3 regions of the Neobacillus sp. S1227 genome follow, and region 1 is predicted to be linked to each of the others. Evidence: riboswitches for the same ligand, from Rfam matches in the RefSeq annotation. Region 1 holds a riboswitch; each other region holds the start of a gene.
What was found. A riboswitch is a leader RNA that binds a small molecule or an ion and turns the genes downstream of it on or off. The one in region 1 is predicted to bind S-adenosylmethionine.

Region 1 (4,179 bases):
CTCATGATAATGGTTGCTCCATCTGGCAGCTCTGATAATTTTTTGTATCGTTTTGAATATACACCGATTGGTTCAATATGAATGCCGCCAGCATTGACAAAATCAAAGTCTTTGTTTTTCGCCATTTGATCTTTTAAATATGGAACGTGCTGGAAAAAGTTCGCATCAAGGTCACCAGATGCTAATGCTTTATTTGGAGTCACATAGTCATTAATTACTTTAACTTCAAGATCAATGCCTTTTTCCTTTAAAAGAGGCTGAGCTTTTTTCAAGATTTCTGAATGGGGAACCTGGGATGCCCCTACTACCAATTTTGTTTCTTTGCTTCCTTTACTTTCGTTATCTTTAGAAGCATTGTCTTTTCCGCAAGCTGCTAGTGAAAAAATAACGAGTAATGCTGATACGAAGATGAATAATTTTTTCATTTTTGTTCCTCCTGTTTATGTTGTTTATCTTTTATCAATCAATCCCGTGATTTTATCCCCGATAAATTGGATGATAAAAACGATGATTAATATAAATATGGTAGAGTATACCATTATTTGTGTATTGTAGCTTTGGAAGCCTTGTAAATAGGCTAGGTTTCCAAGTCCCCCAGCACCAATAACACCGGCCATGGCGGTATAGCCTACTAAGGCAATTCCTGTTACGGTAATCCCTGATATTAAGGCAGGCAGCGATTCAGGAATTAATACTTTGTAGATAATTTGCCAATCAGTTGCTCCCATCGATTTGGCTGCTTCGATAACCCCTTTATCGATTTCCCTTAGTGCAATTTCCACCATTCTTGCGTAAAATGGTGCTGCCCCGATAATTAATGCTGGTAAGGCAGCATTTGCCCCTAGCATTGTGCCCATTAAGATAACAGTAAAAGGAAGCAGTAAAATGATCAAAATGATAAATGGGATGGACCGAAAGATGTTTACGACAGCTGCGACTATTTGATTAATAATGCGATTTTCCCAAAGGTTCCCTTTGCCTGTTAAAAATAATATAAGTCCTAGAATTAACCCGAGAATGAAGGTAAAGATGACTGAAATGGCCGTCATATAAAGGGTTTCTTTTGTTGCTTCCCAAATGCTTGCCCAATCGACATTATAGAACCACGAATCAAGCATTCTCGATCACCTCCACTCCTACCTGTTGTGAACGAATAAAATCAATCGCGCCATTGACGTCCTCTTCGCTCCCATCAACATGAATGAACAGGGTCCCATACGAACCACTTTGTGTCTGAGAAATTTTCCCTTGGAGAATATTTACCGTTACATTGTGGTGACGGATTAAATTGGTAATGACCGGATGCTCAGCTGATTCTCCAATAAAGGTTAGCTGGACAATACGCCCGGAGTGGTACCGCTCGAGCAAAAGTTCCACTGTTTCCTTCGTTTCTTCCGGTTCAGTTACCTGCTGAACGAATCGCTTCGTAATCGGTTGTTGCGGATTTTTAAAGACATCAAGTACCTGACCAAGTTCCACAATCCGTCCGCTTTCCATAACTGCAACCCGATGGCATATTTTCCGGATGACATGCATTTCATGGGTGATCAGAACGATTGTTAGACCAAATTTTTTATTAATATCTACTAAAAGGTCGAGAATGGAGTCTGTTGTTTGTGGATCGAGTGCAGAAGTCGCCTCGTCACATAACAATACCTTTGGGTTATTGGCAAGGGCTCTCGCAATTCCGACGCGCTGCTTCTGCCCGCCGCTTAGCTGCGAAGGGTAAGCGTCTCCTCTGCCTTCAAGACCTACTAACTTGATTAACTCATCAACTCGTTTTTTTCTTTCCGGTGCGCTTACACCTGCAATCTCCAATGGAAAAGCAATGTTTTCGCTGACTGTTCTTGACCAAAGCAAATTGAAGTGCTGAAAAATCATGCTGATTTCCTGACGAGCTTTTCTAAGTTCTGCACCCTTTACTTTTGAAATCTCCTTACCCGCCACGTTAACTGTTCCTTCCGTAGGCAGCTCGAGACCATTTAACATACGGATTAAGGTACTTTTACCAGCCCCGCTATATCCGATCACACCGAAGATTTCTCCCTCTTTTATATCCAGGTTTACTTCATCAACTGCTTTTAACTGTCCCTGCTTAGTAGAGAAAAGCTTTCGTACATTTTTAATTGAAATCATTGAATCACCTACTTCTTATCCTTATTATAGGATTTGATAATTTTTATGAAAGGATTCTATTTTAGTAAAATAAATAGCCTCTCTGCGCAGGCAGAAAGGCATCATTATCAAATGAATCCTTTCTCCCATCTCTCAAAGCCGTAAGCTTTGTGTGAATTGGCACCATTTCAATAAAATTGACGGTTGCCGGGCTTCATAGGGCACATCCCTCCACCTCTCTCGATAAGAGCAAAAGCTATCCTATATAAAATTAGTCATTCTTTAATACTATTATTATGAAAGTAATCGTATCACGGTTAGAAAGTAGTGTCAACGACAAAATTCTACATATTCAAATAACTTTTTCAAGAAAATTTAGGCATTTGTTGTTAAAGAGGTTAGGCCAGTTGCAGCTTCGATTGCGTCTTCCAAATCTTCTACCAAATCCTCGACATTTTCAATTCCGATGGAAAGACGGATCAAGTCCTCGGAAACACCCGCCGCCTTTAAACCTTCCGCATCCAGCTGCTGATGGGTGGTGCTTGCCGGGTGAATAATTAAGCTCTTGGCATCGCCAACATTGGCCACGTGCGCCCATAAAGTGATGGCATCGATTAATTTCGCACCGGCTTCTCTTCCGCCTTTAATGCCAAATACAACCATGGAGCCAGCGCCCTTAGGCAAATATTTTTGTGCCAAGTCATAGTCAGGATGTGTTGGATGCCCCGGATAAGAAACCCACTCCACCGCTGGATGGTTGTGAAGGTACTCCACGACCTTCTGGGTATTGGCAACATGTTCTTTCATCCGTACGTGTAAGGTTTCCAATCCTAACACGAACTGGAATGCGTTTTGCGGGCTTAAAGCCGGCCCCATGTCACGAAGAAGCTGGACGCGCGCCTTAATAATATATGCTACCGGTCCAAGTGCCTCTGCATACACAAGGTCATGATAGCTTGCATCTGGTGTGGTGAAGCCAGGGAATTTCGGCGAATTCCAATCAAACTTTCCGCCGTCGACGATGATGCCTCCAGTCGTTGTTCCATTACCCAACAGCCACTTGGTTGCGGAGTGAACGACGATATCTGCCCCGTGCTCAATCGGACGGCACAGATATGGAGTCGCAAAGGTGTTGTCTACAATGAGAGGGACACCTGCTTCATGAGCAATATTAGCTACCTTTTCAATATCTAGAATTCTTAAGCTCGGATTGCCGATCGTTTCAGCGAATACGGCTTTTGTTTTGTCCGTAATGGCAGCACGGAAGTTTTCCGGAATCTCTGGATCTACAAACTTCACATTAATCCCGTATTTTGGAAGGGTCACAGCAAATAAATTATAGGTTCCACCGTAAAGGTTGGATGCAGCAACAATCTCATCTCCCGCTTCAGCAATGTTTAAGATGGCCAGCGTAATGGCTGCCATGCCGCTGGCCACTGCCAGAGCGCCAACTCCACCTTCTAGGAGCGATACTCTTTCTTCGAAAACGGTTGTAGTTGGATTGTGAATCCTTGTGTATATGTACCCAGGTTCTGCTAATGCGAACAGGTTGGCAGCATGCTCTGTGCTTTTGAATTGATATGCGTTATTTTGATAGATTGGAACCGCCCGTGCTCCTGTTACCGGGTCTGGTGTAAGACCACCGTGAACACTTAATGTTTCAAACCTTAACTTCTTTTGTTTTTCTGACATAGTTCTAATTCCCTCCCATTATAAAAATAAAACCCATGCTTCCTATAAGAAGATGGGGGTTCTCCGCTCTTCTTATCTTTCAGAGCCTGTTTGCTCTGCTGGATTTAGCACCGTGTGTGGTCTACCGGTTGCCGGGCTTCAACGGGCCAGTCCCTCCGCCGCTCTTGATAAGAATGTTTATTTAGTTCGCCGAACGTTGATTGAATATTCTAAAAAAATAATACCTGAAGTTTAATTCCGAGTCAATACCTTTGATTAAATTATTTTGGCTAGATTGTGTTGGGGTTTTGTTAAATAAAAAAGGGACTCAAGTAATAATATATTTCTTAATGAACCTGTTATGTTCAAGGCCCCGTTTCGATCTAGCACTCT
Region 2 (4,179 bases), 1.9 Mb from region 1:
CTTGGCATATGCATTCGGCCAGTTCATGAGTGATAAAGACGGAGCAGAAATCATCCAACAATATCTTGATACCTTTCAACCTAACCAACACGGCCAAGCCCCTCAGGTATTGTTAACTGTTTACGTGGTTTGTGCGGAAACAACCGAAAAAGCAGAAGACATCGCGTTATGTAATTTAATTTGGTCATTGCAGAAGGAAAAAGGCGAAGGCAAATTTGTGCCCTCCATCGAGGAAGCAAAGCAAATTGAACTTAATGAAAAAGAACTAGAAAAAGTAGCAGCAATGAAACAGAAGATGATCATAGGCAATCCGCTAGAAGTAAAAAAGAAACTTGAGCAGTTACAAGCTTTATATAATGCAGATGAAATTATGATATTAACGATTACACATTCTCCGAAGGATCGCATCGAATCCTATCGACTCGTCGCGGAAAAAGTGCTTTTATAACTATCTAATATAGATATTAGAACATTGATACAAGAAAAGAGACCATCATTTCGATGGTCTCTTTAACTGAGTTTTTATTGTCTGGCCATTTTTCGTAATAATTGATTAAGAGAATTCAATTCCACTTCAATTTCAAATAGTCGTTTTTCCAACGGGGCTATGTTTCCATTTACATACTCTAATTTTTCTAGATTATGTTGCAGCTGTAGGTATTCATCTTTCAACTCTAAAATTTTATACTCAATCTGTTTTTTGTCCATTATCGGTTCACTCTCCATATGTCTTAAATCATCTTTTCATGATTACAAATTTGTTTTGTTTTCGCCACTAATCTGCCCAGCTGCTTTACTCCCCAAAAAAAGAACCGCCCGCAGGCGGCTGTACATTTAATTAACTACCTAGTAGTAGTTGCTAAAGTTGCTTCAGGTGTTGTTACCTTGTCATAGAAGTCAACGAATTTGTCACGCTCATCACTATTTCGATAAGCCATTGCCACCCGTGGATGCTCATTTAGGACACCAGAGATCATATAAGGAATGATATAGCCCCATTCCCATTTTTCTCTCATGTCTAACATGTGCTTTTCGATTACACCAAGTAACGGTTTAAGTTCATAGCTTGGTTTTTTTATGTAGCTGACTAGAAGCTCTGTATTGCAGTTTCCAGCCGCCCGTCCCATGCCGTAAACAGAGGAATCCAAGAAGGTAACCCCATTTTGATGTGCGGTCAATGTATTGGCAAATGCTAACTGCAAATTGTTATGAGTATGAATTCCAAGCTGCTTGTTAGGAAGCATTGCTTGAAACTTTTTCACTTGATGCGCAATATCTGCCGGGTCTAAGCTTCCAAAGGAGTCAACAATATACACAACATCTACTGGACTTTCTTTGACCATTTCCATTGCTTCAATAAGCTTCTGTTCAGGAACGCTGGATAATGCCATAATATTGAGCGTTGTCTCATAGCCTAAATCATGGAACATTTGGACAAGCTCCAAGCCCTTGTCCACTTCACGGATATAGCAGGCTACCCTGATCATATCCAACACACTTTGCTCACGAGGCAGGATATCGTTTGGGTCTACACGGCCAATATCTACTAAAGCAGATAGCTTCGTGAACTTTTTCTCAGGAATGATTTCCTTCAGGAAGTTATCATCAAGAAATCTCCATGGATTTGGCTCAGTTGCGTTTAGAAGTTTAGCAGAATTTTTGTAGCCAAGCTCCATATATTCAACGCCTGCCTCACTTAATCCATTATACAAGTCCTGGACAAATTCGACACTGAAGTCCCAATTGTTAACTAATCCCCCATCTCGGATTGTACAATCTAAAATTTTGCTGCGATGTTCCATAATTTTAAATACCCCCTGTGGTTATGCCCATTTGACATAATTTGAATATATATACCATGAATCCTTTAAAGGTGTCAAACTGACATGTCTAGAAATACTTGGGTTTTTCTATCTCTTGGCTCCAAGACTTTGACGCCGCATTTGTCTATTTCTTTGCAATTCACTTTGTTTCCATATGTATTTTTGCATATATAACCTAAGCACGTCACTCATTGACTTTCCATTTCTTTCGACAGCATCACTAAAACTTTGTAAGATCTGTTCTGGTATTTCAAAATTTACAGCTACATTTTTGTTTCTTTGTTTTTTGCACATTGATATACCTCCTGTCAGACCGATAAATGTATTTTTACTGGCTAATCACAAAGGGGCGAATATTTAGAATATTTGTATAGAACCTATCATATCAGGTGAAAACGCGTACATTTTTATATATTTTTCGACAAATTGCGACATAATTATGAGATCAAGATGTTTGTGGAGGGTCTTATGCTAATGAAGCATGAGATCCGTCCCCGTGCATCACCTCTTGACATAATTGTTCAACAGGTGTAACTTAATTTTTAGTTAAATATTTTTGAATATTCTTATCAAGAGAGGTGGAGGGACTGGCCCTTTGAAGCCTCGGCAGCAGACACGTTAGTACTGTGCCAATTCCAGAAGCGATTTGCTTGAAGATAAGAAGAGATCTAGTAATGTCTATTACCCCCCTCTTCTTAATTTTTGAGAAGAGGGTTTTTTATTACACCGAGAAAGAAGGAATAATTAATGACAACAACACTAGTTAAAACTCCATTCAAAGCCGACCATGTTGGAAGCTTTCTTCGTACAGAACCGATTAAAGAAGCTAGAAAGGCTTTTGCCAATGGGGAAATTGAAGCAGCAGCCCTGAAGGCGGTTGAGGATAAAGAAATTGAGAAATTGGTTCAAAACCAAATTGAGGCTGGCCTAAAATCCATCACAGATGGTGAATTTAGACGTTCATGGTGGCACTTGGATTTCTTGGCTGGTTTGGAAGGTGTAGAGTTCTTTGAAAATGAATATATCAGCAGCTTTAAGGGTGCCCAAACAAGAAATAGCGCTATTAAAGTTGTTGGTAAAGTAGACTTTAATGATCATTATATGCTGGAGCATTTCAAGTTTTTAAAACAGGCAGTTGAAAAATATGGTGATGGCAGTCAAGTTGCAAAGTTCTCCATTCCAAGCCCGAATATGTTATTTACTCGAATTCAGGGTGATGAATATTACAATGGTAACAATGAGCAGTTTTTTAAGGATACTGTTGCTGCTTATCAAAAAGCCATCCAGGCTTTCTATGATGCAGGCTGTCGTTACTTGCAATTAGACGACACATCCTGGATTGATTTTGTTTCAGAAGAGCGGATCAAGGCAGTGATAGAAAAAGTTGGCTTAGATGTACATGAAATCATTAAAACAAGAGTAAGTGCAATTAATGAAACCATTGCCAATAAGCCGGAAGATTTGACTATAACCATGCATATTTGCCGCGGAAACTTCAGATCCACCTACATCACAAGCGGCGGGTACGATCAAATTTCCGATGCCATTTTCGCTGAGTTAAATGTGGATGGGCTATTCTTAGAGTATGATGATCAGCGCTCTGGTGACTTCGAACCTTTAAAAGGCTTCAAGTGTCCTAACCTAACCGTTGTACTAGGATTATTTACATCTAAATTCCCAGAACTCGAGGATCCAGAATCCATAAAAGCGCGAATTAAAGAAGCCAGTCAATTCATTCCTCTGGAAAACTTGGCAGTTAGCCCTCAATGCGGTTTTGCCAGCACGGAAGAAGGAAATATATTAACTGAAGAAGAGCAATGGAATAAGATTAAACATGTAGTGACTATTGCTAAGGATGTTTGGGGTACCATTTAAATCCACTCGGAAAGGCCGCCTTCCATTTATATTATGAAAGACGGCCTTTTTTATTAAATAGTTTCCTAATTTAGTTGTTTGTTCCTACTTTTAAGAATTTCCAAATATACATTAATCTGTTAACATAGAATGATAAAATCCAAGAAAACTAGATTGCATATATATAACTGGAGGAATAACTTATATATGGGGGAATTCATACACAAGCCAGAGGATAATCAACAAGTGCTTTCTCGTTCTAAACGAGTATGGATGGCAATCGTACTCGGTTCACTTGCAGCATTTGGACCTTTATCCATTGATATGTATTTACCGGCCCTGCCAAATATCGCGAAAGATTTCGATACAAACGCATCTTCTGTTCAACTCAGTCTGTCGCTTTTCGTGCTCGGTTTAGCTTCGGGACAACTGCTCACTGGTCCTATCAGTGATGTAACTGGCCGCCGAAAACCACTTTTAGTTGGCTTAATGATTTATTTTA
Region 3 (4,179 bases), 2.2 Mb from region 1:
TCTTTTTTGGTTAGTTCAAGGGCAATTGCTAGGGCTATCACTGTATTTTTTCTTGGACGGTATTCTGGATTAGAACGGATTTTTGAAAAGTGTCTGCGGTCTAGTCCTGCTCTTTTATATATTTCTGAATCTGCAGCACCTTTTTTATCTATCAATTTAAATAGAGTTTGTTTAAAGGTCGGCTGGCGTTTGTTTTTGATAAAGTCCTCTAACTCGATACTATGTATTTCATTAGGCTCCATCATAGAGTATGTAACGGTGTTCAAGCTACTCTCAACATATTCCTGCAATTCTATTAAAAGTTGATGATTTAGCATGTTTCTCTCTCCCTTGAAATGTCGCTTATCAGGCGACCAATTTTCAAATAAAAATCTCTATTATTATTTTATAAACTATAGTGAAAGGATGATAGAGATGAACACGAATTTGACTGAAGTTATTTTCCTGCTTGACCGAAGCGGGTCGATGGCTGGGCTCGAAGTCGATACAATTGGCGGGTTTAATAGATTTATTAAAAAGCAGATAAAGCTGGAAGGGGAAACTCTTGTCACTGCTGTTTTGTTTGATGACCAATATGAAATATTGTGGAATGGAATTGAGGCAAAGAAGGCTAAACTCACGGATCAAGATTATTATGTAAGAGGTATGACTGCATTGTTGGATGCAGTGGGGAAATCAATCCTTGATGTAGGGTATCGTTTATCCAAAACGGATATAGAAAAGCGGCCTGGCAAGGTGATATTTGTTATCACCACTGATGGATTAGAAAATGCAAGCTCAGAATTTACCTATGAAAAAGTGAGAGAATTAATCAAGCATCAACAGGAGAAATATAATTGGGAATTTATCTTTTTGGGTGCAAACATCGATGCTAAGGAGCAAGCGGATAATTTAGGAATAAACGTTGAAAATGCATTTAACTTCGAAGCCTCGGAAAAAGGTGTGGAGGTTATGTATAATATGGTTTGTGAGCAAGTAGCGGAGAGAAGGCAGCGTACAGAGAAACTTTAAAGCAGTATGGCATTTGGTGTAAAATATATAGTATCTACTTAGCTCAGTCTATATGACTGAGTTTTTGTTATCTATGAGGTGAGTTATGCAAAAGGTAATTGTAATCGGAGCAGGTATATTGGGGGCATCTGCTGCTTATCACCTTGCCAAATGGGGAGCCAAAGTTATCATTGTAGACCGGCAAGACCCAGGTCAAGCCACTGACGCAGCAGCAGGGATCGTTTGCCCATGGTTGTCCCAACGGCGTAATAAAGCTTGGTATCAGTTGGTTAAAGGAGGGGCCCGGTATTACCCAGAATTAATCGCACAGCTTGAAGGGGAAGGGGAAATAGAAACGGGCTACAAACGAGTTGGAGCATTAAGTATTCATGGTGATGCTGAAAAGTTGGAACAAATGGCAGAACGGGCGCGAACCCGCCGAGAGGATGCTCCCGAAATCGGTGAAATTACGATTTTGTCTCCAGCAGAGACAAATCGACTTTTTCCGCCGTTGTCGGAAGAATTTGGCGCGGTATATGTTAGTGGCGGGGCACGTGTAAATGGCCGGGCTTTACGTAATGCACTTATAAACGCTGCAGTAAAGCATGGAGCCCAAGTTGTTAAAGGAGATGCCTCATTAATTAGTAACGATAATAAAGTCATAGGGGTTAAAGTATCTGATCAATCTTTTTTTGCTGATCGAGTCATTGTCACAGCAGGGGCATGGGCAAAAAAACTTTTGGGACCACTGGGCGTTGAATTTTTGGTAAGGCCGCAAAAGGCGCAAATCATCCATTTACATATTGCAGACATGAGTACAAATTCGTGGCCAGTTATCATGCCGCCATCTGATCAATATATACTATCATTTGCAGGTGGTCGTGTTGTAATTGGAGCAACACACGAAAATGATGCAGGATTTGATAATAGTGTAACGGCGGGTGGAGTCCAAGAAATCTTAAATAAAGCTTTAGCAATTGCTCCAGGCCTAGCGAGTGGAAAGATTTTGGAAACAAGGGTAGGTTTTAGGCCATTTACTCCAGGTTTTCTTCCTGTAATAGGGGGGCTGCTTGATTTTGAAGGGATTTTAGTGGCAAATGGTTTAGGTTCATCTGGATTAACAAGCGGACCGTACTTGGGGGCAGAACTTGCTAAACTAGCACTCGGAAAACAAATGGAAATTGATATTCATAACTATAGTGTTGCTGGTGCTTTAACCTAATGTTATATACAAAGAGCTTTTCATTCGAAGAGCTTTTTTCTTTTAAAAAAAATTTTAAAAACAATAATAAAGTTGATATAGCAATATTGAAAACGCTGTCTATTAAATTACATTATAATTTAGACGATTGACAAAATAAGAATAGATTTGTAGTATCTTAATATAACTTAATTATTTGTTAATTTAATTTTCTTATCCAGAGAGACCGAGGGACATGGCCCGATGACGTCCGGCAACCCCCGAAAAGGGAAGGTGCCAATTCCTGCAGAATGATTTCATTCTGAAAGATAAGCCGCCGAAATGTCTATTTCGAGCTCCTTTCAGATGAAAGGGGCTTTTTATGTAGGCCTAAAGTCTAGTTTAGATATCGGAAAAATGAGGTAATCAAAAATGATTGAGATAAAAAACCTTACCAAAGTTTACAAATCGAAAAAAGGTGAAGTCAAAGGTGTGGATAATGTATCTCTCACCATTAGAGAAGGTGAAATCTTCGGAATCGTCGGCTATTCCGGTGCTGGAAAAAGCTCCTTACTCAGATGTATCAATCTTTTGGAGCGCCCCACATCGGGAAGCATAAAGGTCGATGGCAATGACCTCACCTCCCTTAAAGGAGAGCAATTACGTTCATCCCGTTTAAAAATCGGCATGATATTTCAGCACTTTTATTTAATAAGCCAAAAAACTGTGTATGAAAACATTGCTTTTTCCTTAAAGGCAGCTAACATGCCGAAGGATCAAATTAGAGGCAGGGTCGAAGAGCTACTCGAAATGGTAGGCCTTTCTGATAAACGTAATGTCTACCCATCCCAGCTAAGCGGCGGCCAAAAACAGCGTGTCGGCATTGCGCGGGCACTTGCCAATAATCCTAAAGTGCTCCTATGTGATGAAGCCACATCAGCACTTGATCCAACAACAACCAAGTCAATATTAAATCTTTTGAAAAAAATAAATAAAGAACTCAACATCACTATCGTGTTAATTACCCACGAAATGGATGTTGTTAAGGAAATCTGCAGCCGTATGGCAATTATGCAGGATGGAAAAGTGGTTGAGGAGGGTTCGGTATACGATATTTTTGCCCATCCCCAAGCAGCACTGACAAAAGAGTTTATCGAAAGTGTTGTATCCCTTGAGATTCCAGAAGTGATTCTAAATAATTGCCAGGGGCCAATTGTTAAAGTGACCTTCAAAGGTAAAGTTGCTGGAGAGGGAGTCATTTCTGATACTCTTCAACAATTTAATGTAAAAGGAAACTTCCTGCATGGCTCCATAGAATATATTCAGGAATCGCCGCTTGGTATTTTCATCATGGAGCTAAAAGGGCAAAAGGAAGAAATCGAAAAAGCCCTGAAGTATATCGAAGGCCGGGCCGCACAAGTGGAGGTGCTACACAATGGGCTTTGATTTTGCACATTTGATGGAGCTGATTCCGGATATCAATAAAGCGTTTATTCAAACCATCTATATGATTGCGATATCGTTAGTGGTTTCAACAGTAATCGGTTTGCCGGTTGGGATTTTGCTTTACATAACCGACAAAGGTTTATTTATGGAAAATCGAGCCGTCCAGAATATTTTAGGTTTTATTGTCAATATGGTTCGCTCGATTCCATTTATCATTTTATTAGTAGCATTGCTTCCGCTGACTAATTTGCTAGTTGGCAGTACCATAGGACCTACCGCTGCTAGTGTTTCACTGTCGGTTGCCGCGATTCCATTTTTCGCAAGAATCGTGGAGACTGCCTTAAGAGAAATAGATAAAGGTGTCATCGAAGCGGCAATTGCAGCCGGTGCAACACCGTGGATGATAATAAAGGATGTTCTTTTACTTGAAGCCAGATCCGGTATCATCTCAGGTGTCACGTTAACACTCATTAGTTTAGTTGGTTTCTCGGCCATGGCCGGCACAGTCGGCGGCGGCGGTATTGGAGACTTGGCAATTCGCTTCGGTTATTACAGGTACGACA

Region 2: another riboswitch for S-adenosylmethionine. It lies ahead of ACZ5AE_RS14920 (5-methyltetrahydropteroyltriglutamate--homocysteine S-methyltransferase); the one in region 1 lies ahead of ACZ5AE_RS24310 (methionine ABC transporter ATP-binding protein).
Region 3: another riboswitch for S-adenosylmethionine. It lies ahead of ACZ5AE_RS06080 (methionine ABC transporter ATP-binding protein); the one in region 1 lies ahead of ACZ5AE_RS24310 (methionine ABC transporter ATP-binding protein).

Annotation. Positions count from the first base shown of each region.
Region 1 is NZ_AP038276.1:4,824,355-4,828,533, forward strand. Features, by position in the region: gene ACZ5AE_RS24300 (MetQ/NlpA family ABC transporter substrate-binding protein) at 1-425, opposite strand, end outside; gene ACZ5AE_RS24305 (methionine ABC transporter permease) at 450-1,118, opposite strand; gene ACZ5AE_RS24310 (methionine ABC transporter ATP-binding protein) at 1,111-2,136, opposite strand; SAM riboswitch class I at 2,259-2,365, opposite strand; gene ACZ5AE_RS24315 (O-acetylhomoserine aminocarboxypropyltransferase/cysteine synthase family protein) at 2,491-3,807, opposite strand; SAM riboswitch class I at 3,877-3,981, opposite strand; gene ACZ5AE_RS24320 (SCP2 sterol-binding domain-containing protein) at 4,063-4,179, opposite strand, start outside.
Region 2 is NZ_AP038276.1:2,946,192-2,950,370, forward strand. Features, by position in the region: gene ACZ5AE_RS14900 (LLM class flavin-dependent oxidoreductase) at 1-448, shown strand, start outside; gene ACZ5AE_RS14905 (SE1832 family protein) at 523-726, opposite strand; gene ACZ5AE_RS14910 (aldolase catalytic domain-containing protein) at 843-1,802, opposite strand; gene ACZ5AE_RS14915 (hypothetical protein) at 1,911-2,117, opposite strand; SAM riboswitch class I at 2,387-2,486, shown strand; gene ACZ5AE_RS14920 (5-methyltetrahydropteroyltriglutamate--homocysteine S-methyltransferase) at 2,571-3,698, shown strand; gene ACZ5AE_RS14925 (multidrug effflux MFS transporter) at 3,885-4,179, shown strand, end outside.
Region 3 is NZ_AP038276.1:1,203,920-1,208,098, forward strand. Features, by position in the region: gene ACZ5AE_RS06065 (hypothetical protein) at 1-317, opposite strand, end outside; gene ACZ5AE_RS06070 (vWA domain-containing protein) at 415-1,011, shown strand; gene ACZ5AE_RS06075 (NAD(P)/FAD-dependent oxidoreductase) at 1,097-2,212, shown strand; SAM riboswitch class I at 2,402-2,506, shown strand; gene ACZ5AE_RS06080 (methionine ABC transporter ATP-binding protein) at 2,603-3,616, shown strand; gene ACZ5AE_RS06085 (methionine ABC transporter permease) at 3,606-4,179, shown strand, end outside.